Regions from separate parts of the Pseudomonas muyukensis genome, predicted to be linked through region 1. Evidence: predicted binding sites of a transcription regulator. Region 1 holds the regulator's gene; the other holds the start of a gene.
What was found. The regulator FliA, encoded in region 1, starts transcription of late flagellar genes. The targets are predictions, from matches to a motif close to CTAAAGTTTNNNNNNNNNNNGCCGNTAA.
Positions count from the first base shown of each region.

Region 2: motA (flagellar motor stator protein MotA) is a predicted target of FliA. The motif match lies at 2,474-2,501, and genes of this name have one in related genera.

Region 1 is NZ_CP077073.1:4,528,399-4,543,424, reverse strand. Features, by position in the region: gene fliQ (flagellar biosynthesis protein FliQ) at 3-272, shown strand; gene fliR (flagellar biosynthetic protein FliR) at 280-1,056, shown strand; gene flhB (flagellar biosynthesis protein FlhB) at 1,059-2,201, shown strand; gene flhA (flagellar biosynthesis protein FlhA) at 3,177-5,306, shown strand; gene flhF (flagellar biosynthesis GTPase FlhF) at 5,318-6,631, shown strand; gene fleN (flagellar synthesis regulator FleN) at 6,746-7,579, shown strand; gene fliA (RNA polymerase sigma factor FliA) at 7,576-8,316, shown strand; gene KSS95_RS19930 (chemotaxis response regulator CheY) at 8,420-8,794, shown strand; gene KSS95_RS19925 (protein phosphatase CheZ) at 8,813-9,601, shown strand; gene KSS95_RS19920 (chemotaxis protein CheA) at 9,614-11,860, shown strand; gene KSS95_RS19915 (protein-glutamate methylesterase/protein-glutamine glutaminase) at 11,906-13,033, shown strand; gene KSS95_RS19910 (flagellar motor protein) at 13,033-13,773, shown strand; gene motD (flagellar motor protein MotD) at 13,777-14,634, shown strand; gene KSS95_RS19900 (ParA family protein) at 14,717-15,026, shown strand, end outside.
Region 2 is NZ_CP077073.1:1,217,004-1,232,227, forward strand. Features, by position in the region: gene asd (archaetidylserine decarboxylase) at 1-37, opposite strand, end outside; gene rhdA (thiosulfate sulfurtransferase) at 47-856, opposite strand; gene KSS95_RS05485 (HDOD domain-containing protein) at 903-2,435, opposite strand; gene motA (flagellar motor stator protein MotA) at 2,566-3,417, shown strand; gene motB (flagellar motor protein MotB) at 3,421-4,431, shown strand; gene KSS95_RS05500 (molecular chaperone Tir) at 4,535-5,014, opposite strand; gene rsgA (small ribosomal subunit biogenesis GTPase RsgA) at 5,145-6,176, opposite strand; gene orn (oligoribonuclease) at 6,285-6,827, shown strand; gene KSS95_RS05515 (trimeric intracellular cation channel family protein) at 6,920-7,531, shown strand; gene queG (tRNA epoxyqueuosine(34) reductase QueG) at 8,455-9,519, opposite strand; gene KSS95_RS05525 (NAD(P)H-hydrate dehydratase) at 9,584-10,444, shown strand; gene tsaE (tRNA (adenosine(37)-N6)-threonylcarbamoyltransferase complex ATPase subunit type 1 TsaE) at 10,432-10,905, shown strand; gene KSS95_RS05535 (N-acetylmuramoyl-L-alanine amidase) at 10,918-12,348, shown strand; gene mutL (DNA mismatch repair endonuclease MutL) at 12,345-14,243, shown strand; gene miaA (tRNA (adenosine(37)-N6)-dimethylallyltransferase MiaA) at 14,245-15,216, shown strand.

The DNA of each region.
Region 1 (15,026 bases):
CCATGACACCTGAAGTCGCCGTCGACCTGTTCCGCGATGCCTTGTGGCTGACCACCCTGATGGTGGCCGTGCTGGTGGTGCCGAGCCTGCTGATCGGCCTGGTGGTGGCGATGTTCCAGGCTGCCACGCAGATCAACGAACAGACCTTGAGCTTCCTGCCGCGCCTGCTGGTGATGCTGATCACCCTGATCGTCGCCGGGCCCTGGCTGGTGCAGAAGTTCATGGAGTACTTCATCGGCCTGTACACCAGCATTCCGCAGCTGATCGGTTGATGCCGCCATGCTGGAGCTGACCGACACGCAGATCGGCACCTGGGTCGCCACCTTCATCCTGCCGCTGTTCCGGGTGATGGCGGTGTTGATGACCATGCCGATCTTCGGCACCAAGATGCTGCCGGCGCGGGTGCGCCTGTATGCCGCCGTGGCGATCACCGTGGTGATCGTGCCCGGCCTGCCGCCGTTGCCTGAAGTCGACCCGCTGAGCCTGCGTGGCATGCTGCTGTGCGCCGAGCAGATCATTGTCGGCGCGTTGTTCGGTTTTTCCCTCCAGTTGCTGTTCCAGGCCTTCGTCATCGCCGGGCAGATCATTGCCGTGCAGATGGGCATGGCGTTCGCCTCCATGGTCGACCCGGCCAACGGTGTCAACGTCACGGTGATCAGCCAGTTCATGACCATGTTGGTCAGTGTGCTGTTTTTGTTGATGAACGGCCACCTGGTGGTGTTCGAGGTGCTGACCGAGAGCTTCACCACCTTGCCGGTGGGCAATGCCCTGGTGGTCGGTCATTTCTGGGAAATGGCCGGGCGCCTGAGCTGGGTGCTGGGGGCGGCGTTGCTGCTGATTTTGCCGGCCATCGCCGCGCTGCTGGTGGTCAACATCGCCTTCGGCGTGATGACCCGGGCCGCGCCGCAGTTGAACATTTTCTCCATCGGCTTCCCGCTGACCCTGGTGCTGGGCATGGGCATCTTCTGGGTCGGCCTGGCCGATATCCTTTCCCACTACCAGGCACTGGCCAGCGAAGCGCTGCAGTGGCTGCGTGAACTGGCACGGGCGCGCTGAGCATGGCAGAAAGCGAGAGCGGTCAGGACAAGACAGAGGAACCCACCGAGAAGCGCAAGCGCGACTCGCGCGAGAAAGGTGAGGTTGCCCGCTCCAAGGAGCTCAATACCGTTGCGGTGACCTTGGCGGGGGCGGGTGGGCTTTTGGCCTTCGGCGGCTACCTGGCCGAGACGCTGATGACGCTGATGCGCATGAATTTCAGCCTGCCCCGCGAGGTGATCGTCGATGAGCGGAGCATGGGGGCGTTCCTGCTGGCCTCGGGCAAGATGGCGATCTGGTCGGTGCAGCCGATCCTGATCCTGTTGTTCGTCATTTCCTTCGTTGCACCCATCGCCCTGGGTGGTTTTTTGTTCTCCGGGAGCCTGCTGCAGCCGAAGTTCAGCCGCATGAACCCGCTGTCGGGGATCAAGCGCATGTTCTCGATGAATGCGCTGACCGAGCTGCTCAAGGCGGTGGCCAAGTTCATCATGATCCTGATGGTGGCGTTGCTGGTGCTGGCCAGCGACCGCCAGGCGTTGCTGGCGATCGCCAACGAGCCCATGGAGCAGGCGATCATCCATGCCGTCCAGGTGGTGGGCTGGAGTGCCTTGTGGATGGCGGCTGGGCTGTTGCTGATCGCGGCGATCGATGTGCCGTACCAGCTGTTCCAGACGAACAAGAAAATGAAGATGACCAAGCAGGAAGTGAAGGACGAGTACAAGGACAGCGAGGGCAAGCCTGAGGTCAAGCAGCGGATCCGGCAGTTGCAGCGGGAGATGTCGCAACGGCGGATGATGGCGGCGGTGCCGGAGGCCGACGTGATCATCACCAACCCGACCCATTATGCGGTGGCCTTGCAGTACGACCCCGAGAAGGGCGGCTCGGCGCCGTTGCTGCTGGCCAAGGGCACGGATTTCATGGCTTTGAAGATTCGCGAGATCGGGGTGGAGCACAAGGTGCAGATTCTCGAGTCGCCGGCCCTGGCGCGGGCGATCTACTATTCCACCGAGCTTGAGCAGGAGATTCCGGCGGGGCTTTACCTGGCGGTGGCGCAGGTGTTGGCTTATGTGTTCCAGATTCGGCAGTATCGGGCGGGGAGGGGTAAGGCGCCTGATCCGTTGAACAAGGATTTGCCGATTCCTGAGGATTTGCGGCGGGATAGTTGAGTTTGTTGTTTGTTGTTTGTTGTTTGTTGTTTGTTTTGCGAGTTGTATGCGCATTCATTTTCTATATCGACGCTTAGTCACCTTTCCGCCCTTACGGCGGGTCCCTTTTTGAAGGATCAAAAAGGAACCAAAAAATCCTCGCTCCATTCATCCGGCCCCTACGCTTCGCTCCGGGGTTCCCTCACTCCGGCCTTGCTCCCGGGAGGACCGCGCTGTAGGGCCCATCCTGGGCCCCAGCGCTTGACGGGCATCCATGCCCGTCACCTCCCTACGCAAGGCCTGCGTTCGGCCTCCTGAAGTCGCGAAGTTAGGGGCGGCGCCTGCACTGACGCAGCTAATCGCTAGTTGAATTAGGGGGAACTCTGGATCGCATCGCGGGGCAAGCCCGCTTCCACGCCAAGCCGATAAAGTGGCCAATCGTGGGAGTGGGCTTTACCCTCGATGGCGTCTGGACAAGCAACACAGTTCCAACTAACAAACCATAAATCTCTGCTCTTGATCTGCTCTTGATCTGCTCTTGAACTGCTCTTGATTTTGCTTCTAAGTGCGCGATAGCCCAGGCGCCGCCAATTGCGACTTCAGGAGGCCGAGCGGAGTTCTTGCGTAGTGGGGCGACGGCCATGGATGGCCGTCGAGCGCTGGGGCCCAGGATGGGCCCTACAGCGCGGTACCCACGGGAGCAAGAACGGAGCGAGGGAACCCCGGAGCGTAGCGTAGGGGCCGGATGAACGGAGCGGAACGGTTTTGCCTACTTTTGCCACGACAAAAGTAGGCCGCCGTAAGGGCGGAAGGGTGACTGTACGTCGGCACAGCAAATGAATGCGCATACAAAAGCCAAAACAATTCCCGACCCCGACCCCGCCCCCGCCCCCGCCCCCCAAGAAAATCCCCCATCCCCAAAAGTTGGAAAGCTTCTTGCAAAGGCAGCGCCAGGCGCCACACAGGCGTCAAAGTTTTGCTTGAAGAGGACTCGCGGTGGATCGCACTCAGTTAATCAGCAACGCCCGCAACAACCTGGCCGGTCTCGGCCGGGGCAACCTGGGCGTGCCGCTGCTGCTGCTGGTGATGTTGGCAATGATGATGTTGCCGATACCACCGTTCCTGCTCGACGTATTCTTCACCTTCAACATCGCCCTGTCGATCGTGGTCCTGCTGGTCTGCGTCTACGCCCTGCGTCCACTGGACTTCGCCGCGTTCCCCACCATCCTGCTGGTGGCGACCCTGCTGCGCCTGGCCCTCAACGTCGCCTCCACCCGCGTGGTCATGCTCCACGGCCAAGAAGGCCACGGCGCCGCCGGCAAGGTGATCCAGGCCTTCGGCGAAGTGGTGATCGGCGGCAACTACGTCGTCGGTGCGGTGGTGTTCGCCATCCTCATGATCATCAACTTCGTGGTGGTGACCAAGGGCGCCGGGCGCATCTCCGAGGTCAGCGCGCGCTTCACCCTCGACGCCATGCCCGGCAAGCAGATGGCCATCGACGCCGACCTCAACGCCGGCCTGATCGACCAGGTCCAGGCCAAGGCCCGTCGCGCCGAAGTCGCCCAGGAAGCCGAGTTCTACGGCTCGATGGACGGTGCCAGCAAGTTCGTGCGCGGTGACGCCATCGCCGGCCTGTTGATCCTGTTCATCAACCTGATCGGCGGCATGCTCATCGGCATGCTGCAACACGGCATGACCTTCGGCGACGCCGGCAAGGTCTACGCCCTGCTGACCATCGGTGACGGTTTGGTGGCGCAGTTGCCATCGCTGCTGCTGTCCACCGCCGCCGCGATCATGGTCACCCGCGCCTCGGGCTCCGAGGACATGGGCAAGTTGATCAACCGGCAGATGTTCGATTCGCCCAAGGCCCTGGCGGTTTCCGGGGCGCTGATGATCGTCATGGGCCTGGTGCCAGGCATGCCCCACGTTGCCTTCCTCAGCCTCGGGGCATTGGCCGGTGGGGGGGCTTATCTGGTCTGGAAGAAGCAGCAGAAGGCCAAGGTGGTTGCGCTGGAGGAAGCCCAGCGCCAGCAGGATCTGCTGCCCTCGCCGCAGCGCGCCATGGAAACCAAGGAGCTGGGCTGGGACGACGTCACCCCCATCGACATGATCGGCCTGGAGGTCGGTTACCGCCTGATCCCGCTGGTCGACCGCAATCAGGGTGGCCAGCTGCTGGCGCGCATCAAGGGCGTGCGCAAGAAGCTTTCCCAGGACCTGGGCTTCCTCATGCCCACCGTGCATATTCGCGACAACCTCGACCTGGCCCCCAGCGCCTACCGCCTGACCCTGATGGGGGTGATCCTGGCCGAGGCCGAGATCTATCCGGACCGGGAGCTGGCGATCAACCCCGGCCAGGTGTTCGGCACCCTCAACGGCATCGCCGCGCACGACCCGGCATTCGGCCTGGAGGCGGTGTGGATCGACGTTGGCCAGCGCGCCCAGGCGCAGTCGCTGGGCTACACCGTGGTGGACGCCAGTACCGTGGTCGCCACGCACCTCAACCAGATCCTGCAGAAGCACTGCCATGAACTGATCGGGCATGAGGAGGTGCAGCAATTGCTGCAGGTACTGGCCAAGGTCTCGCCGAAACTGGCCGAGGAAGTGGTGCCGGGTGTCATTTCCTTGTCGGGGCTGCTCAAGGTGTTGCAGGCGTTGCTTGCCGAGCAGGTGCCGGTGCGCGACATCCGCAGCATTGCCGAAGCCATCGCCAACAATGCGAACAAGAGTCAAGATACCGCCGCGCTGGTGGCGGTGGTGCGTGTCGGATTGTGTCGCGCCATCGTGCAAAGCATTGTCGGCGTTGAGTCCGAGCTGCCTGTGATCACCTTGGAGCCAAGGTTGGAACAGATTTTGCTCAATAGTTTGCAAAGGGCCGGGCAAGGTCAGGAAGACGGTGTTCTTCTTGAGCCGAGCATGGCCGAAAAGCTTCAGCGTTCGTTGATCGAAGCCGCCCAGCGCCAGGAAGTGCAGGGCCAGCCGGCCATCCTCCTGGTTGCCGGCCCGATCCGCGCCATGCTGTCGCGCTTCGGTCGCCTGGCTGTACCGAATTTGCATGTTTTGGCGTATCAGGAAATACCTGACAACAAGCAAGTCACCATCGTTGCCACCGTGGGCCCCAATGGCTGAGGTAGTGGGTTATGCAAGTTAAGCGTTTTTTCGCCGCCGATATGCGTCAGGCCATGAAGCTGGTCCGTGATGAGCTCGGCTCCGACGCCGCCATCATCGGCAATCGGCGCATCGCTGGCGGTGTCGAACTGACGGCTGCGCTGGACTACAAGCTGTCCGCCCTGGCCCCGCGCGTGCCCAACGTCGAGCTGGAGGACGAGCTGCGCAAGACCCAGTCGCGCATCGTCACCGCCCAGGCTGAGCTGAGCGGCCGTGGCGAAGCGGGCGAGGGTGGCAATCGCCAGCTGTTTGCCGGCCAGTCGCTGACCGCGTCCGAGCCGCTGATCGAGCCGCAGGTCGATGAACCCGCGCCAGTGGCCGCTCCGGCCGCGGCGGCGGTCGACCCACGCCTGTTCGATGCCATGCGCTTCGAGCTCAATGGCCTGCGCGAGCTGCTCGAAGTCCAGCTCGGTTCGCTGGCCTGGAGCCAACTGCAGGGCAGCAAGCCGCAGCAGGCCAATCTCTGGCGCCGTCTGCAGCGCCTGGGCCTGTCCGGTGGCCTGGCCCGCGAACTGCTCGAGCTCACCGCCGAAATCGAAGAGCCGCGCCAGGCCTGGCGCATGGTCCTGGCGCACCTGGCGCGGATGATCGACGTGCCCGAGATCGAGCCCATCGAAGAGGGTGGGGTAATTGCCATGGTCGGCCCGGCCGGCATGGGCAAGACCACCACCCTGGCCAAGCTGGCCGCACGCTATGTGCTCAAGTACGGCGCGAACAACCTGGCGCTGGTGAGCATGGACAGCTTCCGTATCGGCGCCCAGGAGCAGCTCAAGACCCTGGGGCGAATCCTCAATGTGCCGGTCACCTACGTCGACCCGGGCGAGTCGCTGGCCCAGGCCCTCGAGCCGCTGCTGCGCAAGCGCGTGGTGCTGATCGACACCGCCGGCCTGCAGGCCAGCGACCCGGCCCTGCGCATGCAACTGGAAACCCTGGCCGGGCGCGGTATCGCCGCGAAGAATTACCTGGTGCTGGCAACCACCAGCCAGAAACAGGTGCTCACTGCCGCCTACCACAGCTACAAGCGCTGTGGCCTGGCCGGGTGCATCCTGACCAAACTGGACGAAACGGCCTGCCTTGGCGAAGTGCTGAGCCTGGCCATCCGTCACGAACTGCCGGTGGCCTATCTGACCGATGGCCCGCGCATTCCCGACGACCTGCAATTACCGCGCAAGCACCAACTTGTGAGCCGCGCGGTCAGCGTGCAGCTGCAGGACGAGCCCAGCGACGAGGCCATGGCCGACATGTTCGCTGATCTGTACCACAACCCTGGCAAGCGCGCGGGTTGAGGGTGAATACTGTGCAAAGTACCTACATCATGGGGTTGTCCGGCCGGACCGTGGCCTTGACTGTTCAGCCCCTCATGTGGCCTGGGTCCAAGCGAGACAAGGTAAAGAACAGACATGGGTAGCATGCATCCCGTACAGGTGATCGCCGTGACCGGTGGCAAAGGTGGCGTCGGCAAGACTAACGTTTCAGTGAACCTGTCCCTGGCGCTGGCCGAGCTCGGCCGCCGGGTCATGTTGCTGGACGCCGACCTGGGCCTGGCCAATGTCGACGTGCTGCTGGGGCTCACGCCCAAGCGCACCCTCGCCGATGTCATCGAGGGCCGCTGCGAACTGCGCGACGTGCTGTTGCAGGGACCGGGCGGTGTGCGCATCGTGCCGGCGGCCTCCGGCACGCAAAGCATGGTGCACCTGGCGCCGGCGCAGCATGCCGGGCTGATCCAGGCCTTCAGCGAGATCGGCGACAACCTCGACGTGCTGGTGATCGATACCGCCGCGGGTATCGGTGACTCGGTGGTCAGCTTCGTTCGCGCCGCCCAGGAAGTGCTGCTGGTGGTGTGCGACGAACCCACCTCGATCACCGACGCCTACGCCCTGATCAAGCTGCTCAACCGCGACTACGGCATGAATCGGTTCCGCGTGCTGGCCAACATGGCCCAGAGCCCGCAGGAGGGTCGCAACCTTTTCGCCAAGTTGACCAAGGTCACGGATCGCTTCCTCGACGTCGCCCTACAATACGTTGGCGCCGTGCCTTACGACGAATGCGTGCGCAAGGCGGTGCAGAAGCAGCGGGCGGTCTATGAGGCCTTCCCTCGGTCCAAGTGCGCGCTGGCCTTCAAGGCCATTGCGCAGAAGGTCGACAGCTGGCCGCTGCCTGCCAACCCGCGGGGCCACCTGGAGTTCTTCGTCGAGCGCCTGGTGCAACCCACCAGCGCAGGGCCCGTGCTATGAACGCGAGCGGTTTCAAGATGTACAGCAAGGCGGCGAAGGACGCCCAGTACGAGCTGGTTGAACGCTACGCGCCGCTGGTCAAGCGCATCGCCTACCACTTGCTGGCCCGGTTGCCGGCCAATGTCCAGGTCGAGGACCTGATCCAGGCCGGCATGATCGGCCTGCTGGAAGTCGCCAACAAGTACGATGCCAGCAAGGGCGCCAGCTTCGAGACCTACGCCGGTATTCGGATCCGTGGCGCCATGCTCGACGAGGTGCGCAAGGGCGATTGGGCACCGCGTTCGGTGCACCGCAACACGCGCATGGTCAGCGATGCGATTCGCTGTGTTGAAGCAAAGACCGGTCGCGACGCTAAAGATCACGAGGTTGCTGCCGAACTCCAATTGAGTCTCGATGATTACTACGGGATTCTGAACGACACCTTGGGCAGCCGCCTGTTCAGTTTCGACGACCTGCTGCAGGACGGCGAACACGAAGGGCTGCACGAGGACGGAGCCAGTGGCCAGCTGGAGCCATCGCGGGACCTGGAGGACGAGCGCTTCCAGGCCGCCCTGGCCGATGCCATCGCCAACCTGCCGGAGCGCGAGCGCCTGGTCCTGGCGCTGTACTACGACGAAGAGCTGAACCTCAAGGAAATCGGTGAGGTGCTGGGGGTCAGCGAGTCGCGTGTCAGCCAGTTGCACAGCCAGTGCGCGGCACGTCTGCGCAGCCGTCTGGGTGAATGGCGGGCGCGTTGAGCCAAGGTTCGATGCAGTCGTATTTTGTGGTGCCGAATTGATTGACTGCGCGCTCGGCGCCGAGCGCGTTTAAGACTGCTTGGAGGTCTAATTGAACAAAGACATGAAAATCCTCATCGTTGACGACTTTTCGACGATGCGGCGGATCATCAAGAACCTGTTGCGTGATCTGGGCTTCACCAATACCGAAGAGGCCGACGACGGCACCACGGCGCTGCCGATGCTCGAAGCCGGGCATTACGACTTCCTGGTGACCGACTGGAACATGCCCGGCATGTCCGGTATCGACCTGCTGCGCAAGGTGCGTGCCCACGACCGTCTCAAGGGCATGCCCGTGCTGATGGTGACTGCCGAGGCCAAGCGCGACCAGATCATCGAAGCGGCCCAGGCCGGCGTCAATGGCTATGTGGTCAAGCCTTTCACCGCCCAGGTGCTCAAAGAAAAGATCGAGAAGATCTTCGAACGCGTCAACGGCTGAGTCACGTCAGGGGGCGCCATGGAGTCAATCAACAACTCGCTGGGTGAGTTCGAATCAACCCTGAAAAAGCATGCCCAGGAACTGGTCGAGAGCCTTGAGCGCGGCCGGTTCGGCGAGGCCGTGCAGCTGATCCACCAACTGAACCAGACCCGCGACCGCGGCCTGTACCAGGAGGTGGGCAAGCTTACCCGCGAGCTGCACAGCGCGATCGTCAGCTTCCAGATCGACCCGGCGATGCCGCAGGCCGAGGAAGTCTCGCAGATCACCGATGCCACCGAGCGCCTCTCCTACGTGGTGCGCCTCACCGAAGGTGCCGCCAACCGCACCATGGACCTGGTGGAGGAGAGCACCCCGGTGCTCAATGCACTGGCGAGCGAGGCGCAGGACCTGTCCGCCGACTGGCAGCGCTTCATGCGCCGCGAAGTGGCGGCGCCGGAATTCCGCGAGCTGGTCAAGCGCGTCGACAGTTTCCTGACGCACAGTGCCGAAGGCAACCGCAAGGTCTCGGGCCACCTCAACGACATTCTGCTGGCTCAGGACTATCAGGACCTGACCGGCCAGGTGATCAAGCGGGTAACCGCGCTGGTCACCGAAGTAGAAAGCAATCTGCTCAAGCTCGTGCTGATGGCCAGTCAGGTCGACCGCTTTGCCGGCATCGAACATGACCACCAGCAGCTGCGTGCTGAAAAAGATCAAGAAAAACATCCGACTCGGGGTGAAGGTCCGCAGATTCATGCCGATAAGCGTGAAGACGTCGTGTCCGGTCAGGACGATGTCGATGATCTGCTGTCCAGCCTGGGTTTTTAAGGAGCACGTTTAATGAGCTTCGGCGCCGATGAAGAAATCCTCCAGGATTTCCTGGTAGAAGCCGGCGAAATCCTCGAGCAACTGTCCGAGCAACTGGTCGAGCTGGAAAGCCGGCCCGATGACGCGGACCTGCTCAATGCGATTTTCCGCGGTTTCCACACTGTAAAAGGGGGCGCCGGCTTCCTCCAGCTCAACGAGCTGGTGGAGTGCTGCCATATCGCCGAGAACGTGTTCGACATCCTGCGCAAAGGGGAGCGCCGGGTCGATGCCGAGCTGATGGACGTGGTGCTCGAGGCACTCGACACGGTCAACAGCATGTTCGGCCAGGTGCGCGAGCGCAGCGCCGTGACCCCGGCCACCCCGGAACTGCTGGCGGCGCTGTCGCGCCTGGCCGAGCCGGGTGGCGCCGAAGCACCGGCTGCAGTGGTCGAGGCCGAGCCGGTCGCCGAAGCAGCGGCCGCCGAGCCCGACATCACCGACACCGAGTTCGAGCAACTGCTCGATTCGCTGGATGCGGTCAAGGCCGAAGCAGCCGTTCACGAGCAGCTGCAAGGCGAGCAGGTCACAGGCGAGGGTGACGAAATCACCGACGCCGAGTTCGAGTCGCTGCTCGACCAGTTGCATGGCAAGGGCCAGTTCTCGGCTGAAGCGGCCGTCAGCGAGCCCGCGGCCGTGGCGCCGAGCAGCGACGAAATCACCGACGATGAGTTCGAATCGCTGCTCGACCAGTTGCACGGCAAGGGCACCTTTGCCGTCGACGCCCTGCCGGCGGCCGCAGCGCCCACCAGTGCCGCGCCAGTTGCCGCAGGCGACGAAAACATCAGCGAACACGAGTTCGAAGCGCTGCTGGACCAGCTGCACGGCAAGGGCAAGTTCTCCGGCGACGCCGTCGCGGCCGAGGCCCCTGCCGCCGCCGTGACTGCCGCACCGGCGGCGCCCAAGGCCGAGGTCAAGCCGGTTGCCAAGCCAGCGCCGGCGCCTGCCGCCGCCGCACCGGCGCCTGCCGCCGCCGCACCGGCGCCTGCCGCCAAGCCTGCCGCGCCAGCCCGTGCGCCGGCCGCTGCCGCCGAGAAACATGGCGCCAGCGAAGCGGAAACCACCGTGCGGGTCGACACCGCGCGCCTGGACGAAATCATGAACATGGTCGGCGAACTGGTGCTGGTGCGTAACCGCCTGGTGCGCCTGGGCCTGAACAGCGGCGACGAGGCCATGTCCAAGGCCGTGTCCAACCTCGACGTGGTCACCGCCGACCTGCAGACCGCGGTCATGAAGACCCGCATGCAGCCGATCAAGAAAGTCTTCGGCCGCTTCCCGCGCCTGGTCCGCGACCTGGCCCGCCAGCTCAAGAAAGAGATCAACCTGGAGCTGGTCGGTGAAGAGACCGACCTGGACAAGAACCTGGTCGAGGCCCTGGCCGACCCGTTGGTGCACCTGGTGCGCAACGCCGTCGACCATGGCGTCGAGATGCCCGACGAGCGCGAGGCCTCCGGCAAGGCGCGCACAGGCCGCGTGGTGCTGTCCGCCGAGCAGGAGGGCGACCACATCCTGCTGTCGATCTCCGACGACGGCAAGGGCATGGACCCCAGCGTGCTGCGGGCCAAGGCCGTGGAAAAGGGCCTGATGGACAAGGACGCGGCCGACCGCCTGAGCGAGTCGGACTGCTACAACCTGATCTTCGCCCCGGGTTTCTCGACCAAGACCGAGATTTCCGACGTGTCCGGCCGCGGCGTCGGCATGGACGTGGTGAAGACCAAGATTTCCCAGCTCAACGGCTCGATCAACATCTTCTCGGCCAAGGGCCAGGGCTCGAAGATCGTCATCAAGGTGCCGCTGACCCTGGCGATCATGCCGACGCTGATGGTAATGCTGGCCAACCAGGCGTTTGCCTTCCCGCTGGTCAACGTCAACGAGATTTTCCACCTCGACCTGTCGCGCACCAACGTGGTCGACGGCCAGGAAGTGGTGATCGTGCGCGACAAGGCGCTGCCGCTGTTCTACCTCAAGCGCTGGCTGGTCCAGGACCACGAGCACGAAGAGCAGCACGAAGGCCATGTGGTGATCCTGTCGGTTGGCACCCAGCGCATCGGCTTCGTCGTCGACCAGCTGGTCGGCCAGGAAGAAGTGGTGATCAAGCCGCTGGGCAAGATGCTGCAGGGGACCCCGGGCATGTCCGGCGCCACCATCACCGGTGACGGGCGCATTGCGCTGATCCTCGACGTACCGAGCATGCTCAAGCGTTACGCCGCCCGGCGTATTTGATTTCGGTGGCGCGCCCAGGCGGGTGCGCCGCCTAATGGAGTGTTTATGGCAGTCAAGGTCCTGGTGGTGGATGATTCCGGTTTCTTCCGCCGCCGTGTCTCGGAAATTCTCTCGGCGGACCCGACGATCCAGGTCGTGGGCACCGCGACCAACGGCAAGGAAGCGATCGACCAGGCGCAGGCGCTCAAGCCCGATGTCATCACCATGGACTACGAAATGCCCATGATGGACGGCATCACCGCGGTGCGGCACATCATGCAGCGCTGCCCGACGCCGGTGCTGATGTTCTCCTCGCTGACCCACGAAGGCGCCCGGGTTACCCTCGATGCGCTGGACGCCGGCGCGGTCGACTACCTGCCGAAGAACTTCGAGGACATCTCGCGCAACCCCGAGAAGGTCAAGCAGATGCTGTGCGAGAAGGTCCACACCATCTCGCGCAGCAACCGCCGTTTCAGCGCCTATGCCGCCCCGGCCCCGGCCGCCGCGCCCGCTGCGGCCAGCAGCCATGCCCCGGCCAGCAGCTTGGCCAGCAGCGCCCCGGCGCGTACCGCCGCCGCCTCGGCCCGAGCCGCGGCACCGGCTGGCGCGCACTCGCCGGCGCCCAAGCGCAAGCCTTACAAGTTGGTGGCCATTGGTACCTCCACCGGCGGCCCGGTGGCCCTGCAGCGCGTGCTGACGCAACTGCCGGCCAGTTTCCCGGCGCCGATCGTGCTGATCCAGCACATGCCGGCGGCTTTCACCAAGGCTTTTGCCGAGCGTCTCGACAAGCTGTGCAAGATCAGCGTCAAGGAAGCCGAGGACGGTGACGTGCTGCGCCCAGGCCTGGCGCTGCTGGCCCCCGGTGGCAAGCAGATGATGGTCGACGGCCGTGGCACGGTGAAGATCCTGCCGGGCGATGAGCGCCTGAACTACAAGCCTTGCGTCGACATCACCTTCGGTTCGGCGGCCAAGTCCTATGGCGACAAGGTGCTCTCGGTGGTGCTCACCGGCATGGGCGCCGACGGCCGCGAGGGCGCGCGCCTGCTCAAGCAGGGCGGCAGCACCGTGTGGGCGCAGGATGAAGCCAGCTGCGTGATCTATGGCATGCCCATGGCCATCGTCAAGGCCAACCTGGCCGATGCCGTGTACAGCCTGGACGAAATCGGCAAGCACCTGGTCGAGGCGTGCGTCTGATGGATGTCCTCAGCCTTATCGGCCTGATCCTCGCCTTTGTCGCCATCGTCGGCGGCAACTTCCTCGAGGGTGGCCACGTTGGCGCGCTGCTCAACGGCCCGGCCGCGCTGATCGTGCTGGGCGGTACGCTGGCGGCGGCGCTGCTGCAGTCGCCGCTGTCGTCGTTCAAGCGCGCCTTGCAGATCGTGCGCTGGATCTTCTTCCCGCCACGGGTCGACCTGGTGGGCGGCATCGACCGGGTGGTGAACTGGAGCCTGACCGCGCGCAAGGAAGGCCTGCTGGGCCTGGAAGGCGTGGCCGACGCCGAGCCCGACCCTTATGCGCGCAAGGGCCTGCAACTGCTGGTCGATGGCGCCGAGCCGGAAGCCATCCGCAGCATCCTCGAAGTCGACTTCCTGACCCAGGAAGCCCGTGACATCCAGGCTGCCAAGGTGTTCGAGAGCATGGGCGGCTACGCGCCGACCATCGGCATCATCGGCGCGGTCATGGGCCTGATCCACGTGATGGGCAACCTGGCCGACCCGTCGCAGCTGGGCAACGGCATCGCCGTGGCCTTCGTCGCCACCATCTATGGCGTGGCCAGCGCCAACCTGATCCTGCTGCCGATCGCCAACAAGCTCAAGGCCATCACCCTGCGCCAGTCGCGCTACCGTGAAATGCTCCTCGAGGGCCTGCTGTCGATCGCCGAAGGCGAGAACCCGCGCTCGATCGAGCTGAAGCTGCAAGGCTTCATGGAGTAAGCCATGGCCCGCCGTCGTCATACCGAGGAACATGAAAACCACGAACGCTGGCTGGTGTCGTATGCCGACTTCATCACCCTGTTGTTCGCCTTCTTCGTGGTCATGTACTCGATCTCCTCGATCAACGAGGGTAAGTACAAGGTCATCTCCCAGGCGCTGATCGGGGTGTTCAACGACCCCGATCGGACCATGAAGCCGATCCCCATCGGCGAGGAGCGGCCATTGTCGGTGCGCCCGGCCGAGCCGTTGATCAAGGACAGCGAGCAGACCGACGCGGGCCTGGCGCAGAGTAGCGCCGACCCGCTCAAGACCATCAGCGACGATGTTCGCGATGCCTTCGGTGACCTGATCAAGTCCAACCAGATGACAGTGCGCGGCAACGAGCTGTGGGTCGAGATCGAGCTCAACTCCTCGCTGCTGTTTGCCAGTGCCGATGCCATGCCCAGCGATGTCGCCTTCGAGATCATCGAGAAGGTGGCGAAGATCCTCAAGCCGTTCGCCAACCCGGTGCACGTCGAGGGCTTCACCGACAACCTGCCGATCCGCACCGCCCAGTACCCGACCAACTGGGAACTGTCCTCGGCGCGGGCGGCGAGCATCGTCCGCCTGTTGGCCATGGAAGGGGTCAACCCGGCGCGCATGGCCTCGGTGGGCTACGGCGAGTACCAGCCGGTGGCCAGCAACGACAGTGCCGAGGGCCGCGCGCGCAACCGCCGCGTGGTCCTGGTGATTTCGCGCAACCTCGAGGTACGTCGCAGCCTGACCGGCAGCGGCAGCGCCAATGCCACCCCCGATGCCGCGCTGCGCCGGGCTGGCACACAAAGTGCACCAGCCACGCCTGCATCGGTGGCGGGGCAATAACTCGTCAATTCTCTGTCGCCGCGTGCCTGTGGGAGCCGGTTTCCACAGGGTTCGGCGACATTAACGAGTCAAGAGTTGTCCTATGAGAGTCTGGGCAGTAGCCAATCAAAAAGGTGGCGTCGGCAAGACCACCACCACCATCGCTCTGGCCGGCCTGCTGGCCGAGGCGGGCAAGCGCGTGGTCGTGGTCGACCTGGACCCCCACGGCTCGATGACCAGCTACTTCGGGCATAACCCCGACGCGCTCGAGCACAGTTGCTATGACCTGTTCCTGCACAAGGGCACGGTGCCCGAGGGCCTGCCGGGCCAACTGCTGCTGCCCACCAGCGACGAGCGCATCTCGCTGCTGCCGTCGAGCACCGCGTTGGCGGTGCTCGAGCGCCAGTCGCCAG
Region 2 (15,224 bases), 2.2 Mb from region 1:
GCAGGTACTGGCTGATGATGAACAAACGGGATTTCATTGAGTGTCCTTAAACTTCGACGGGCGTGTCGGGGTGGTTGCCCCATTCGCCCCAGGAACCGGCGTAGCCCTTGACCCGTGGGTAGCCGAGGGCCTTGGCCACGAGGTAGGTGAAACCGGAGCGGTGGTGAGTCTGGCAATGGGTGATCACTTCCTTGTCGGGGGTGATGCCCAGGTTTTGCAGGACTTCGGCGATGTCCTTGCGGATGCGCAGGTGGTCGTTGAGGTCCATGCCGGCGGTCCACTCGAAGTTGATCGCGCCGGGAATGTGCCCACCCTTGGCCGCGAGCACCTTCTCGCCGCTGTACTCCAGCGGCCCGCGGGCGTCCCAGATGACCAGGTCGGCGGCGCCCAGGCGGCTTTGCAGGTACTCACGGGTGGCGGTTGGCTCCGGGTGCAGGTGCAGGGCGACCGGGCCGCCCGCGCTGGTGGGGGTGTCGGTGGACAGCTTGTCCGCCGGCCAGGCCTGGATACCGCCGTTGAGGTAGTGGTAGGCCTTGTGGCCGATCACGTCGAGCAGCCAGATGAAGCGCCCGGCCCAGCCGCCGCCTTCGTCGTCGTACACCACGTATACCGCGTCGTCGCGGTGGCCGAGCTCACCGAACAGTTTTTCCAGGTCGGCGCGGGCCGGCAGCAGGCCCGGTGCCGGTGGCTGGCCCAGTTGGGTGCGCTTGGGATCGACGAAACGGGCCCCGGGGATGTGGCCGCTGCCGTAGCGGTTGACGCTGGTCAGATCGACCAGGATCAACTGCGGCGAATCCAGACGCGGCAGCAGGTCCCCGGGTTCGATCACCAGGGGCAAGCCGGAAAAGTCAGTCATCCACGGTCTCCAGGGTGCAAAGGGGGCGATTGTAGCGCAAGGCTCATCAATTGCGGTTGCCGAAGGTGGCCAGGGCGCGCTCGATGCATTGCGCGGTTTTACCGAAGGCCTGCACGCTGACATCGGCCAGGGGCTTGCCGGCCTGGTCGGCCACCGCCAGCATCAGCACCTGGTCGCCGACCGCCAGCGAGCGCAGCAGCAAGTGTTCGCCACGGAAGAAGGCGCGCAGCGGCGCCGGCAGCAAGGCGCTGAACTGGGCATGGTTGTCTGGCGTCAGGCGCAGCTGGCCGGCCTTGCTCATCAGTTTTTGCAGCAGTTTGTGCTGTGGCAGCGACAGCGCCATGGCCGCGGCCTCTTTCGGCAGGCCGGCCGTTTGCTGCACGCGCAGGTAGTCGCTGGCCTTGTCCAGGCTCAACAGCATCACCCGTTGCATGCCGCAGGCCAGCAAGGCATCGCGGGCCTGGGTGGCCAGGTGCACGCCGTTGCTGAATGGGCTGGGCTGGGCCAGCAAGGTCTGGCACAGCGCGCGCCAGCGGCCGAGGTCCTCGGTGCTGGGCGGTGGTGGCGTGAGCATGTCCGGGTGCGGACGGCGCTGGTGCCAAGGCCAGATCAGTGCCTCGGCCGGGTGGAACAGGGCATGGCGGGCATGGTGGCGGGCACTCGCCGCGGCTTGCTGGTGCACCTGCTGCTGGACGTCGTCCAGGCTGGTTTGCAGGTACAGCGCGGTGAGCAGCTGCCAGCGCAGCAGGTGCGGGTTGTCCCAGCCAACCTGGGCGGCCAGGGCCAGGCCGTTGGCCAGCAGCACGGTGTTCGGCGGCTGGTTGAACCAGCGGCGCAGGGCCGGCTCTTCATCCAGGCGCTGCTGCTGTGCCAGTGGCTCCTGTTCGCGGGCGATGGCCAGCACCTGGGCCAGTTGCTCGCGCTCTTCGAGCAGCAGGCGATAGCCCTGGATGACCCACTCGGGCAGGCGCCAGTGTTCGGCCAGGCTGCGGCACAGCAGCATCAGGCGCACCCCGAACAGCTCCTGCTCGACCACGGCGGCGTCCTCGCCCTTGTGGATGACCCGCAGTTCCCAGGTGTCGAGCAGCTTGGGGTAGGCCAGGGCCAGCGGCCACATCGGCGAAAGGAACAGCAGGCTGCCCCAGTGGATCTCCTGCCACAGCCGCGCCAGGCGGCTGGCGAACAGACCATTGGCCTGCTGCGTGGCGTGCTGGCTGATCAACAGGAACTGGCGCAACACCGGCGGAATATCATCGCCCGGCAGCGCCGGCAGGCGCGCCAGCAACTGGCTGGTGCGGGCCAGGCCAAGGCGGTTGAGGGCGATTTCCAGGCTTTCGGCGGGCTCGGCCTGGCTGGCATTGGCCGAATGGTTGGCCTCGCGCATCACGCACAGCACCAGCGCGGGGCTGTCCTGCATCAGTTCGGCAATGTCGCGCAGGGATCGACGGCTGTCGTTGATGGCCTGCAGAACACGGTCGTGGCTGTCTTTGGGCACGGGTACTCGAATCCCGTCGAGCAGCTTTACCCAGGCCTCTAGACTCGACGGAACCTGACTTGGCACCTTGGTTTCAATTGGCATATTGACATCAGTCCGAACTGGCTTTTCGCAATGAGTGGCTATAGTCTGGCGCAGTTCTGCCGATAAGTAGAAGAAGAGTTTTCAAGCTTCCGTTCCCCATCCTGACCACGACAGCAAGTGCTTCCAACTTATGGCTAAAATTATCGGCATCATCGTCGTATTCGCGAGCGTGCTCGGCGGCTACGTGCTTTCCCACGGCAAGATCGCGGCCCTGATCCAACCGTTCGAGGTGCTGATCATCGGCGGCGCGGCCTTTGGTGCGTTCCTCCAGGCCAACCCTGGTTACATGACCATGCATGTGATCAAGAAGTCGCTGAAGATGTTCGGCACCCGTTTCACCCACACCTTCTACCTGGAAGTGCTGGGCCTGGTGTACGAGATCCTCAACAAGAGCCGTCGTGAAGGCATGATGGCCATCGAGGGCGACATCGAGGACGCGGCGGCCAGCCCGATCTTCGCCAAGTACCCCGCAGTGCTCGGCGACGAGCGCATGACCGCGTTCATCTGCGACTACCTGCGCATCATGTCCACCGGCAACATGGCGCCCCACGAGCTCGAAGGCTTGTTCGACATGGAGCTGCTGAGCATGAAGGAAGAGCTCGAGCACCCGTCGCACGCGGTCACCGGCATCGCCGACGGCATGCCCGGCTTCGGTATCGTCGCGGCGGTACTGGGCATCGTGGTGACCATGGCCTCGCTGGGGGACGGCGACCAGAAGTCCATCGGCCTGCACGTGGGTGCGGCGCTGGTCGGTACCTTCTTCGGTATTCTTGCCGCCTACGGCTTCTTCGGCCCGCTGGCCAACGCCCTGCGCCACGACGCCAAGGAAGAGCTGAACGTCTACGAGGCGATCAAGGCCTCGCTGGTGGCTTCGGCCTCTGGCATGCCGCCATCGCTGGCCGTGGAATTCGGGCGCAAGGTGCTGTTCCCGGCGCACCGTCCGAGCTTCGCCGAGCTGGAACAAGCAGTACGCGGTCGCTAAGCCATGGAGAACAATCAGCCCATCATCGTCAAGCGCGTCAAGCGCTTTGGCGACGGCCACCACGGCGGGGCCTGGAAGATCGCCTTCGCCGACTTCGCCACGGCGATGATGGCGTTCTTCCTCGTGCTGTGGCTGCTGTCCACCGCCACGCCCGAGCAGAAGATCGCCATCGCCGGCTACTTCAAGGACCCGATCGGTTTCTCCGAGAGCGGCACGCCGTACATCATCGACCTGGGCGGCACGCCGCAGCTGGCGCCGGAAAAGACCATCAACCCGGAAGAGAAGTCCGAGCCGACGCCTGATACCAGCCTGCAGCTGGACAAGGACAAGGTCGAGACCCTGGCCGAGCAGGTCGAGCGCGAACGCCTGGAGCTGTTGCTGCAAGAATTGCAGAACAAGGTCGAGGAAAACCCGCAGCTGCAGAAGTTCAAGGACCAGATCCTGTTCGAGATCACCCAGGACGGCCTGCGCATCCAGATCATGGATGCCGAGAACCGGCCGATGTTCGACCTGGGCAGCGCGCGCCTGCAGCCGTACTTCGAGGACATCCTGCTGGCGATGGCCGACACCATCAAGGCGGTGCCGAACAAGATCAGCATCAGTGGCCATACCGACGCCAAGCCGTATTCCGGCACGGGCGACTTCGGCAACTGGGAGCTGTCGGCCAACCGCGCCAACGCTGCCCGTCGGGCACTGGTAGCCGGTGGCTATCCGGACGAGCAGGTGGCGCGGGTGGTCGGTTATGCGTCGTCGTCGCTGTTCGATCGGGCCAACCCGTTCAACCCGGTCAACCGGCGCATCGATATCATCGTCCTGACCAAGAAGGCCCAGCGCGATATCGAGGGCGAGCAAGGCGCGCCAGAGAAGACCCCGCCGGCCGATGCCGCGCCGCCTGCCGGCGCTGCAACCGCGCCAGGGGCGGGGGATGCGCCGATGCAGCCGCGCGAGCTGCGCCAGAAGCTGAACATCTTCGAGGAGGGTGTGTTGAAGATGGACGAGGCCAAGGACCAGTAAGGACGCCGTAGGCGCGAGCTTTGCTGGCGCATCCAGGCGACGCGCTGGATGGCACCGGCTGTGCCGGTGTTCGCCGGCAAGGCCGGCTCCTGCGGGAGCCACACTAGAATCCGCGCCTGATCTTGGCCTTGAGGTCGGCATGGAAGAAGTCGGCATTGTCGCGGTCCGCGGCACTGCCTCGCGGCAGCGCTGCTTGCATCCCCCGGCCGAATGTCTGCTCGTCGTGGTAGGCCCAGACGAACAGGTCGATATGCCCGCGATCGCGCATGACCGGCCATTTGCCCAGGCGTTCAGGCACTTCCCCCGGGCTGCCCAGATAGAAGCTCACCCGCCGGCCGGTCATCGCGGCTGCGCCCAGCAGCCAAGCCGTCCACCAGCCTTCCTGGTCGCCTGCGGCCAGCACCCCGACCCAATGCGTGGCATCGGCCATCTGCTGGCAAAAGCCGCCATGCAGGTCGTCGAAGGTCTGCCCTTGGCTGTCGAACAGCACCAGTTGCGTGGGGATGCCTTCGAGCAGCAGGCGTTCGTTGAGAATGAAGGCGTCGAGCCGCTCTGCGTGGCGATAGCTGATGAAGACCGGCATTGGCGTTGCCCTCCTTGATCCAGGCCGACAAGCCATGACCATCGAGGAAAGCCAGGAGCAGGACAATAGGTGTCGGCAAAACCGGAGCGGTCTTACACCGCTCGGTAATGCATCCTACATTTGGGCGGGGTTAGTAGCTGTCTTCCGGCAGGCTGGCGATGATCGAGCGATAGCTGTTCATGCGTTGCTGCGTGACGCTGCCGTCCTCGAGGGCCTTCAACAGCGCGCAGCCCGGCTCGCGGTCGTGCTTGCAGTCGCGGAAGCGGCAGTTGCCGATGAGCTCGCGGAACTCGATGAAGCCATCTTCGACGTCATCGCGGCTGACGTGGCCGAGGCCGAACTCGCGGATGCCCGGCGAGTCGATCAGGTCGCCACCGTTGGGGAAGTGGTACAGGCGCGCGGTGGTGGTGGTGTGGGTACCCTGGCCGGACCACTCCGAGAGGTCGCCGACCCGGGTGCCGGCCTCGGGCAGCAGGCTGTTGACCAGCGACGACTTGCCCACGCCCGATTGCCCGACGAACACGCTGATATGGCCGTCGAGCGTCTGTTGCAGGCGTTGCATGCCGTCGCCCTGGTGCGCCGAGACCTCCAGCAGCGGATAGCCCAGGCCACGGTAGACCTCGAGCATGGCATGCAGGGTCGGGCCGTTGTCGGCGTCGATCAGGTCGGCCTTGTTCAGCAGCAGCAGCGGGCGGATGCCGGCATGTTCGGCGGCCACTAGGTAGCGGTCGATCAGGTTGGGGTGCGGCTCGGGGGCCGGGGCGAAGACGATGACGATCAGGTCGACGTTGGCCGCCACCGGCTTGAGCTGCCCATGGTTGTTCGGCCGGCACAGCTCGGTGCTGCGTGGCATTTGCGCGACGATCACGCCGATGCCCTGGTTGCCGGCGCGCCAGACCACGCGGTCGCCGGTGACCAGCGCCGGCAGGTTGGCCCGCAGGTGGCAGCGGAAGACCTGGCCGGCGGCTTCGCCGTCCTGGGCCTCGACCTCGACCTGCACACCGAAGTGGGCGATCACCAGGCCCAGTTGCTCTGGGCCCAGGTCGCCGCCTTCCAGCTCTTGCAGCACGTGCTGCTCGCGTTTGGCGGCGCGGGCGGCGCGTTCGCCCTGGATCTTTTCGATGCGCCAGTTCTGGCGGCGGTTGAGCTGGCGTTTGGCCATGAAGGTTCCGTGTTGGCGGGGCAGAAAGAAAACGGCGGCAGTTTAGCACGCTACGCCCATGAGCCGCCTGGCTAGGCTAATATGACGGGCTATTCGAGGAGCACCTGCATGCACAACCCACAGAACCTGATCTGGATCGATCTGGAAATGACCGGCCTGGATCCGGACAGCGACGTCATCATCGAGATGGCCACCATCGTCACCGACAGCGAGTTGAACACCCTGGCCGAAGGCCCGGTGATCGCCATCCACCACAGTGATGAAGTGCTGGCGCGCATGGACGAGTGGAACACCCGCACCCATGGCGCCTCGGGCCTGACCCAGCGTGTGCGCGAGAGCAAGGTGAGCATGGCCGAGGCCGAGGCGCAGACCATTGCCTTCCTCGAGCAGTGGGTACCGAAGGGCAAGTCGCCGATCTGCGGCAACAGTATCTGCCAGGATCGTCGTTTCCTTTACCGGCACATGCGCGCGCTGGAAAACTATTTCCACTACCGCAACCTGGATGTCTCCACGCTCAAGGAGCTGGCTGCGCGCTGGGCGCCGGAGGTGCGTGACAGCTTCAAGAAGGGTGGTACCCACCTGGCGCTGGACGATATCCGCGAGTCCATTGCCGAGCTGCGTCACTACCGTGAGCATTTCATCAAGGTCTGACCTTGCCGGGCGCCGACGATCGTCGGCGCGCCCCCTTTTGGTGCCGCGCCTGACTGGGTAGACTGCGCGCCTTTCCTGCTCGGGGCCGCACCATGTTGTTGATGCTCTACCTCATCGCCATCACCGCTGAAGCCATGACCGGCGCGTTGTCTGCCGGCCGACGGGGCATGGACTGGTTCGGCGTGGTGCTGATCGCCTGCGTTACCGCGCTGGGCGGCGGCTCAGTGCGCGACGTGCTGCTGGGGCATTATCCGCTGACCTGGGTGAAGCACCCTGAGTACCTGGTGCTGACCAGTTTTGCCGCGCTGTTGACGATCTTCATTGCGCCCTTGATGCGCCATCTGCGCTCGCTGTTCCTGGTGCTCGATGCCCTGGGGTTGGTGGCGTTTACCTTGATCGGCTGCATGACGGCGCTGGAGATGGGGCAGGGGTTCCTGGTGGCTTCGATCAGTGGGGTGATCACCGGGGTGTTTGGCGGGATCCTGCGGGATATCTTCTGTAACGACATTCCATTGGTGTTTCGGCGGGAGCTGTACGCCAGTGTGTCGTTCGCGGCTGCGTGGTTCTACCTGGGGTGCGTTTACTTCAAGGTGCCGGCGGAGCAGGCCATGCTCCTGACCTTGTTCGGTGGTTTTCTGGTTCGATTGTTGGCGATTCGGTTTCATTGGGAAATGCCGAAGTTTCATTACAACGATCAACAGTAACCTCGGGCAATACGCTGAATTTTTCAGTTTCCCCGTAGGAGCCGGCTTGCCGGCGAGAGGTCATCACTGTAGAAACGCGGCAGTCGTTTGATAACCACTCAAGGTTTTGCTCTTGCTCTTGCTCTGTTTTTTGATTTTGCTTCTACGCGCGCGATAGTTCAGGCGCCGCCAATTGCGACTTCAGGAGGCCGAGCGGAGTTCTTGCGTAGTGGGGCGACGGCCATGGATGGCCGTCGAGCGCTGCGCCCCAGGATGGGGCGTACAGCGCGGTACCCACGGGAGCAAGAACGGAGCGAGGGGACCCCGGAGCGAAGCGTAGGGGCCGGATGAATGGAGCGAGGATTTTTTGGTTCCTTTTTGATCCTTCAAAAAGGGACCCGCCGTAAGGGCGGAAAGGTGACTATGCGTCGCCATCGCCAATGAATGCGCGTATAACTTTCAAAACTCACGCTCTGAAAGTCAAAGTCAAAGTCAAAGTCAAAGTCAAAGTCAAAGTCAAAGTCAAAGTCGATCGGCGTGGGTATTCACAGAAGTAAGCGCATTCATTGGCTATATCGACGCTTAATCACCTTTTCGCCCTTACGGCGAGTCACTTTTTGTCAAACGCGACAAAAAGTAACCAAAAAACGCTGCGCTCCATTCATCCGGCCCTACGCTCCGCTCCGGGTTCCCTCACTCCGGCCTTGCTCCCGGGAGGACCGCGCTGTAGGGCCCATCCTGGGCCCCAGCGCTTGACGGGCATCCATGCCCGTCACCTCCCTACGCAAGGCCTGCGTTCGGCCTCCTGAAGTCGCGAAGTTACGGGCGGCGCCTGCACTGGCGCAGCTGACGCTAGCGGGATGTGGCGTTAACCTCTTGATCGACAAAGCCAAAGCCAAAGCCAAAGCCAAAGCGGCGGAGTGGGGTGGCTGCGGGGGGGGGGGTTAAAGGGCGTTGTGGCGGGCCAGCGCCCACTCTACATGCTCGCGTACCAGCACCGACGGATCATCCCGCCGCGTCTTCAGCGCCTCCACCACGGGAATGGTCGACGGCGCGTTGCCAAGCCCCACCGCAAGGTTGCGCAGGAACCGTTCATACCCCGCCCGACGCAAGGGCGAGCCCTCGGTGCAGCCGAGAAAGCGCTTTTCATCCCACAGGAACAGCTCGGCCAGCTCGATATTGTCCAGCCCCCGGCGGGGAATGAAGTCATCTTCGGCAGTGGTCTTGGCGAAACGGTTCCACGGACAGACGATCTGGCAATCGTCGCAACCGAACACCCGGTTGCCGATCAACGGCCGCAGCTCCAGTGGAATGGCACCGCGCAGCTCGATCGTCAGGTACGAGATGCAACGCCGCGCATCGAGCTGGTAAGGCCCGACAAAGGCCTGGGTCGGGCAGATGTCCAGGCACGCCTGGCAGCGGCCGCAGTGGTCGCTGCCCTGGATGCCATCGATCGGCAGCGGCAGGTCGACGAACAGCTCGGCAAGAAAGAAGTAGCTACCCGCCTTGCGGTTGAGCAACAACGTGTTCTTGCCGATCCAGCCAAGACCCGCCTCCTGCGCCAAGGCCTTCTCCAGCACCGGCGCGCTGTCGACGAAGGCACGGTAGCCGAACGGGCCGATGGCCTCCTGGATACGATCGGCGAAGTGCTGCACGCGCTTGCGCACCAGCTTGTGGTAGTCGCGGCCCAGGGCGTAGCGCGAGATATAGGCCTTCTCCGGCTGCGCCAGGCGCTGGGCCATCTGCGTGTCGCCAGGCAGGTAGTCCATGCGCAGCGAAATCACCCGCACAGTGCCCGGAATCAGCTCGGCCGGGCGCGAACGCTTGGTGCCATGGTCACCCATGTACTCCATTTCGCCGTTGTAGCCAGCCGCCAGCCAACGCTGCAGGTGCTGTTCGTGCTCGCCAAGCTCGACGCCGGCAATGCCGACATGGGCAAAACCGAGTTCGCGGCCCCAATCCTTGATCGATTGGGCCAGTGTGGCGATATCTGGGAGGTCGGCGGACATGGATGTGCAGGCATTACAGGCGGAGGTGCGTATAATTCTGCCAGACATCGGAGCCTTTGACCCCATGCCTCAGACCAAACACCCACAGAATGCCCCGCACATCCTCAGTAGCCTCACGCTGCCGGGCCTGGCGGCGCGCCCGGCGAACGCCCACAAGGGCGACTTCGGCCATGTGCTGGTGGTCGGTGGTGACCTCGGCACGGGCGGCGCGGTGATGCTCAGCGCTGAGGCGGCGCTGCGTTGCGGTGCCGGGCTGGTCAGCGTGGCAACCCGCCCCGAGCACGTGGCCGCCGGCCTTACCCGCCTGCCCGAGACCATGTGGCTGGGCGCAAGCTCGGCCAACCAGCTGATGGCCGCGCTCGAGCGCGCCACGGTGCTGGTGGTCGGCCCCGGGCTTGGCCAGGCAGCCTGGGGCCGCAGCCTGCTGTCGGCGGTGGCCAACGCGCAGCAACCGCAGGTGTGGGACGCCGATGCGCTCAACCTGCTGGCGCGCACGCCGTTGGCGTTGCCCAGTGCCAGCATCCTCACCCCGCACCCCGGGGAGGCGGCGCGGCTGCTGGGCATCTCCACCGAGGCGGTGCAGGCTGACCGGGCAGGGGCCGCGCGCAAGCTGGCGCGCCGCTATGCCAGCGTGTGCGTGCTCAAGGGCGCCGGCACCCTGGTGGCCGACCCCGCAGGCCAGCTGGCGCTGTGCGAGCGGGGGCACCCGGCCATGGCCGGTGCCGGGCTCGGCGATGTGCTGACCGGGGTGTTGGCCGCGCTGCTGGCGCAAGGGCTGCAAGCCTGGCAGGCGGCGTGCCTGGGCGTATGGCTGCATGCCTGCGCCGGCGAGCGCCTGGGCGTTAAAGGTAGAGGGCTGGCAGCCAGTGATCTGGTGCCGGTCATTAGAGCGTTATTGGAGGAGCATTCAGCGTGTCAGGTGTAACCCTGTTTCTGGCCGACGAGCCAGCCACCGTCGCCTTTGGCGCGAAGCTGGCCAAAGTGACCGGCGGTCATGGCGTGATTTTTCTCGAAGGCGACCTGGGCGCCGGCAAGACCACATTGTCACGTGGCCTGATTCGTGGCCTGGGCCACCAGGGGCCGGTGAAAAGCCCGACCTTTACCGTGGTCGAACCCTACGAAATCGGCGATATCCGTGCCTTCCACTTCGACCTGTATCGCCTGGTCGACCCGGAGGAGCTCGAGTACCTGGGCATCCGCGACTATTTCGAGGGCGATGCGCTGTGCCTGTTCGAGTGGCCCGATAAAGGCGCAGGCGTTTTGCCAAAGCCCGACCTGACCATTACCATAAGCCCGCAAGCGGGCGGACGTTCGCTTAACCTGTCGCCGCAGGGGGCACGCGGCGAATCCTGGTGTGCCGTTCTGGCCGAAGAATTCAAACAGTAAGTGGGGAAAGGTATGCGCATACGCGCACTGGTCGCTGTCGTTGGGCTGCTGCTGACCGCGGTGACCGTTGACGCTCTGGCCGTCACTCAAGTCAAGAGCATGCGCCTGTGGCGCGCTCCGGACAACACGCGGCTGGTCTTCGACCTGTCCGGGCCTGTGCAGCACAGCGTCTTCACCCTGACCGCACCCGATCGCCTGGTGATCGACATCAACGGCGCCACCCTCGGTGCGCCGCTGAACGTCTCCACTTCGAACACGCCGATCACCAGCGTGCGCTCGGCGCAGCGCACGCCCACCGACCTGCGGGTGGTGGTCGACCTGAAAAAGGCCGTGTCGCCGAAGAGCTTCACCCTGGCGCCGAACGCCCAGTACGGCAACCGCCTGGTGGTCGACCTGTACGACCAGGAAGCCGACGCCATTGCCGCCAGCAACCCGACCCCGCCACCGGCGCCACAAACGCCGGCGACCACCCCGGCCGTGCCGGTGACCCCGGCGCAGCCGGCGATCAAGCTGCCGCCGGCACCGGCCGGCAAGCGCGATATCGTGGTGGCCATCGACGCCGGTCACGGCGGCGAGGACCCGGGCGCGTCAGGCTCGCGCGGCCAGCATGAAAAAGACATCGTGCTGCAGATCGCCAAGGAGCTGCAGCGCCAGATCAACACCGAGAAGGGTTACCGCGCCGAGCTGACCCGCACCGGCGACTACTTCATCCCGCTGCGCAAACGCACCGAGATCGCCCGCAAGAAGGGCGCCGACCTGTTCGTCTCGATCCACGCCGACGCCGCGCCGTCCAAGGCCGCCTTCGGCGCCTCGGTGTTCGCCCTGTCCGACCGTGGCGCCACCTCCGAGACCGCGCGCTGGTTGGCCGACACGGAAAACCGCTCCGACCTGATCGGCGGTGCCGGCAACGTCAGCCTCGACGACAAGGACCGCATGCTTGCTGGCGTGCTGCTCGACCTGTCGATGACCGCCACCTTGAGCTCCAGCCTCAACGTCGGGCAGAAGGTGCTGGGCAACATGGGCCGGGTCACGCCGCTGCACAAGCAGCGCGTGGAACAAGCCGGGTTCATGGTGCTGAAGTCGCCGGACATCCCGTCGATCCTGGTCGAAACCGGGTTCATCTCCAATGCCAACGAGGCCGCCAAGCTGGCCACCCGTGGCCACCAGCAAGCCCTGGCTCGCTCGATCCACACCGGGGTTCGGCAGTTCTTCCAGCAGAACCCGCCGCCAGGCACCTACATCGCCTGGCTGCGTGACAGCGGCAAGATCGCCCAGGGCCCGCGCGAGCACAGCGTGCGCCCCGGTGAGACGCTGGCGATGATCGCCGTGCGCTATCAGGTGAGCGTCGCCGCCCTGCGCAGCAGCAACAACCTCAAGAGCGACGAGCTGAAAGTCGGCCAGCACCTCGATATCCCCACCACCGCCCTGGCGTCGCAGCAATGAGTGGCGGTTCGCGCATCCAGCTGCTCAGCCCGCGGCTGGCCAACCAGATCGCCGCCGGCGAGGTGGTCGAGCGCCCCGCCTCGGTGGCCAAGGAGCTGCTGGAGAACAGCCTGGACTCCGGTGCCCGGCGCATCGAGGTCGAGGTCGAACAGGGCGGCGTGAAGCTGCTGCGGGTGCGCGACAACGGCAGTGGCATCGCCCCCGATGACCTGCCGCTGGCCTTGGCGCGCCACGCCACCAGCAAGATCCGCGAGCTCGAGGACCTCGAAGGCGTGCTCAGCCTGGGCTTTCGCGGTGAGGCGCTGGCATCGATCAGCTCGGTGGCACGCCTGACCCTGACTTCGCGCACCGCCGAGGCCAGTGAAGCCTGGCAGGTGGAGACCGAAGGCCGCGACATGCTCCCGCGGGTGCAGCCCGCGGCGCACCCGGTCGGCACCTCGGTGGAAGTGCGCGACCTGTTCTTCAATACCCCGGCCCGACGCAAGTTCCTCAAGGCCGAGAAGACCGAGTTCGATCACCTGCAGGAAGTGATCCGGCGCCTGGCGCTGGCGCGTTTCGACGTCGGTTTCCACCTGCGGCACAACGGCAAGACCATCTTCAGCCTGCACGAAGCCGTCGACGAGATGGCCCGGGCGCGGCGCGTCGGCACCATTTGCGGCCCGGGTTTCCTCGAGCAGGCACTGCCGCTCGACGTCGAGCGCAACGGCTTGCGCCTGTGGGGCTGGGTTGGCCTGCCGACCTTCTCGCGCAGCCAGGCCGACCTGCAGTACTTCTTCGTCAACGGCCGCGCCGTGCGCGACAAGCTGGTCGCCCACGCCGTGCGCCAGGCCTATCGCGACGTGCTGTTCAATGGCCGTCACCCGACCTTCGTGTTGTTCCTCGAGTGCGACCCGACCGGCGTGGACGTCAACGTCCACCCCACCAAGCACGAAGTGCGCTTCCGTGAAGGGCGCATGGTCCACGACTTCCTCTATGGCACCTTGCACCGGGCCCTGGCCGATGTGCGCCCGGAAGACCAGCTCGCGGCCCCGGCGGCGGCGAGCGAAATGGTCCGCCCCAGCGGCCAGCAGGCCGGCGAGTTCGGCCCCCAGGGCGAGATGCGCCTGGCCTCGCCGATGCTCGAGCAGCCCCAGGGCGAGCAACGCTCGACGTTCTCCGCAGGCTCGGGTGCGGGCTATCAGTACCAGTACACGCCGCGGCCTTCGCAGCCATTGAACGTCGGCGAGGCCCAGGCGGCCTATCGCGAATTCTACGCGCCGCTGGACAACGCCAGCGCCGCGCCCAGCAGCCTGCCGCAAAGCCAGGGCGACATTCCGCCGTTGGGCTACGCCCTGGCCCAGCTCAAGGGTATCTACATCCTGGCCGAAAACGCCGTCGGCCTGGTGCTGGTGGACATGCACGCGGCCCATGAACGCATCATGTACGAGCGCCTCAAGGTGGCCATGGCCAGCGAAGGCCTGAGCGGCCAGCCGCTGTTGGTGCCGGAGTCGCTGGCGCTGAGCCAGCGCGAAGCCGACTGCGCCGAGGAGCACGCCCAGTGGTTCCAGCGCCTGGGCTTCGAGCTGCAGCGCCTGGGCCCCGAGACCCTGGCGATCCGCCAGATTCCTGCGCTGCTCAAGCAGGCCGAGGCCAACCGCCTGGTCCAGGACGTGCTCGCCGACCTCATGGAGTACGGCACCAGCGACCGTATCCAGGCGCACCTCAACGAGCTGCTCGGGACCATGGCCTGCCACGGCGCGGTGCGTGCCAACCGGCGCCTGGCCATCGCGGAAATGAACGCGCTGCTGCGCGACATGGAAAACACCGAGCGCAGCGGCCAGTGCAACCATGGCCGGCCGACCTGGACCCAGATGGGCCTGGACGACCTGGACAAGCTGTTCCTGCGGGGCCGATAAGATGAGCGCGAAACCCCCGGCGATTTTCCTCATGGGCCCGACCGCGGCCGGCAAGACCGACCTGGCCATCGAGCTGACCAAGGTGCTGCCTTGCGAGCTGATCAGCGTCGACTCGGCCCTGGTCTACCGCGGCATGGACATCGGTACCGCGAAACCCTCCAAGGCGGTGCTGGCCGCCCACCCGCACCGGCTGATCGACATCCTCGACCCGGCCGAAAGCTATTCGGCCAAGCGCTTCTGCACCGATGCCCTCGAGGCCATGGCCGAGATCACCGCGCGCGGCAAGATCCCGCTGCTGGTCGGCGGCACCATGCTTTATTACAAGGCGCTGGTCGAGGGCCTGGCCGACATGCCGGCCGCCGACCCTGCGGTGCGCGCCGAGCTCGAGGCCCAGGCCAGTACCCTGGGCCTGGCCGAGCTGCACCGCCAGCTGGCCGAAGTGGACCCGGAATCGGCCGCGCGTATCCATCCGAATGACCCGCAGCGGCTGATTCGCGCGCTTGAGGTGTACCGTGTCAGCGGCGAAAGCATGACCGCCCACCGGCAGCGTCAATTCGCGGAAAGTCGCGGCGCAGACGCAGGCGCGGACGGGCATTTGCCCTATACTGTCGCCAGCCTGGCGATAGCGCCTACAGATCGTCACATTTTGCATGAGCGAATTGCGTTACGATTTTCGCAGATGCTGGAACAGGGCTTCATCGACGAGGTCCGAACGCTGCGAGGCAGAAGTGACTTGCACGCGGAACTGCCGTCTATACGGGCAGTGGGATATCGGCAGGTCTGGGACTATCTCGACGGCAAGCTGTCTGAGAATGAGATGCGTGAACGCGGTATCATTGCCACGCGCCAGCTGGCCAAGCGCCAATTCACCTGGCTGCGCGGCTGGCACGACGTACACTGGCTGGATAGCCTGGCCTGCGACAATCTGTCCCGCACCTTGAAATACCTGGGGACCGTCTCCATATTGAGCTGAGTCCCTGC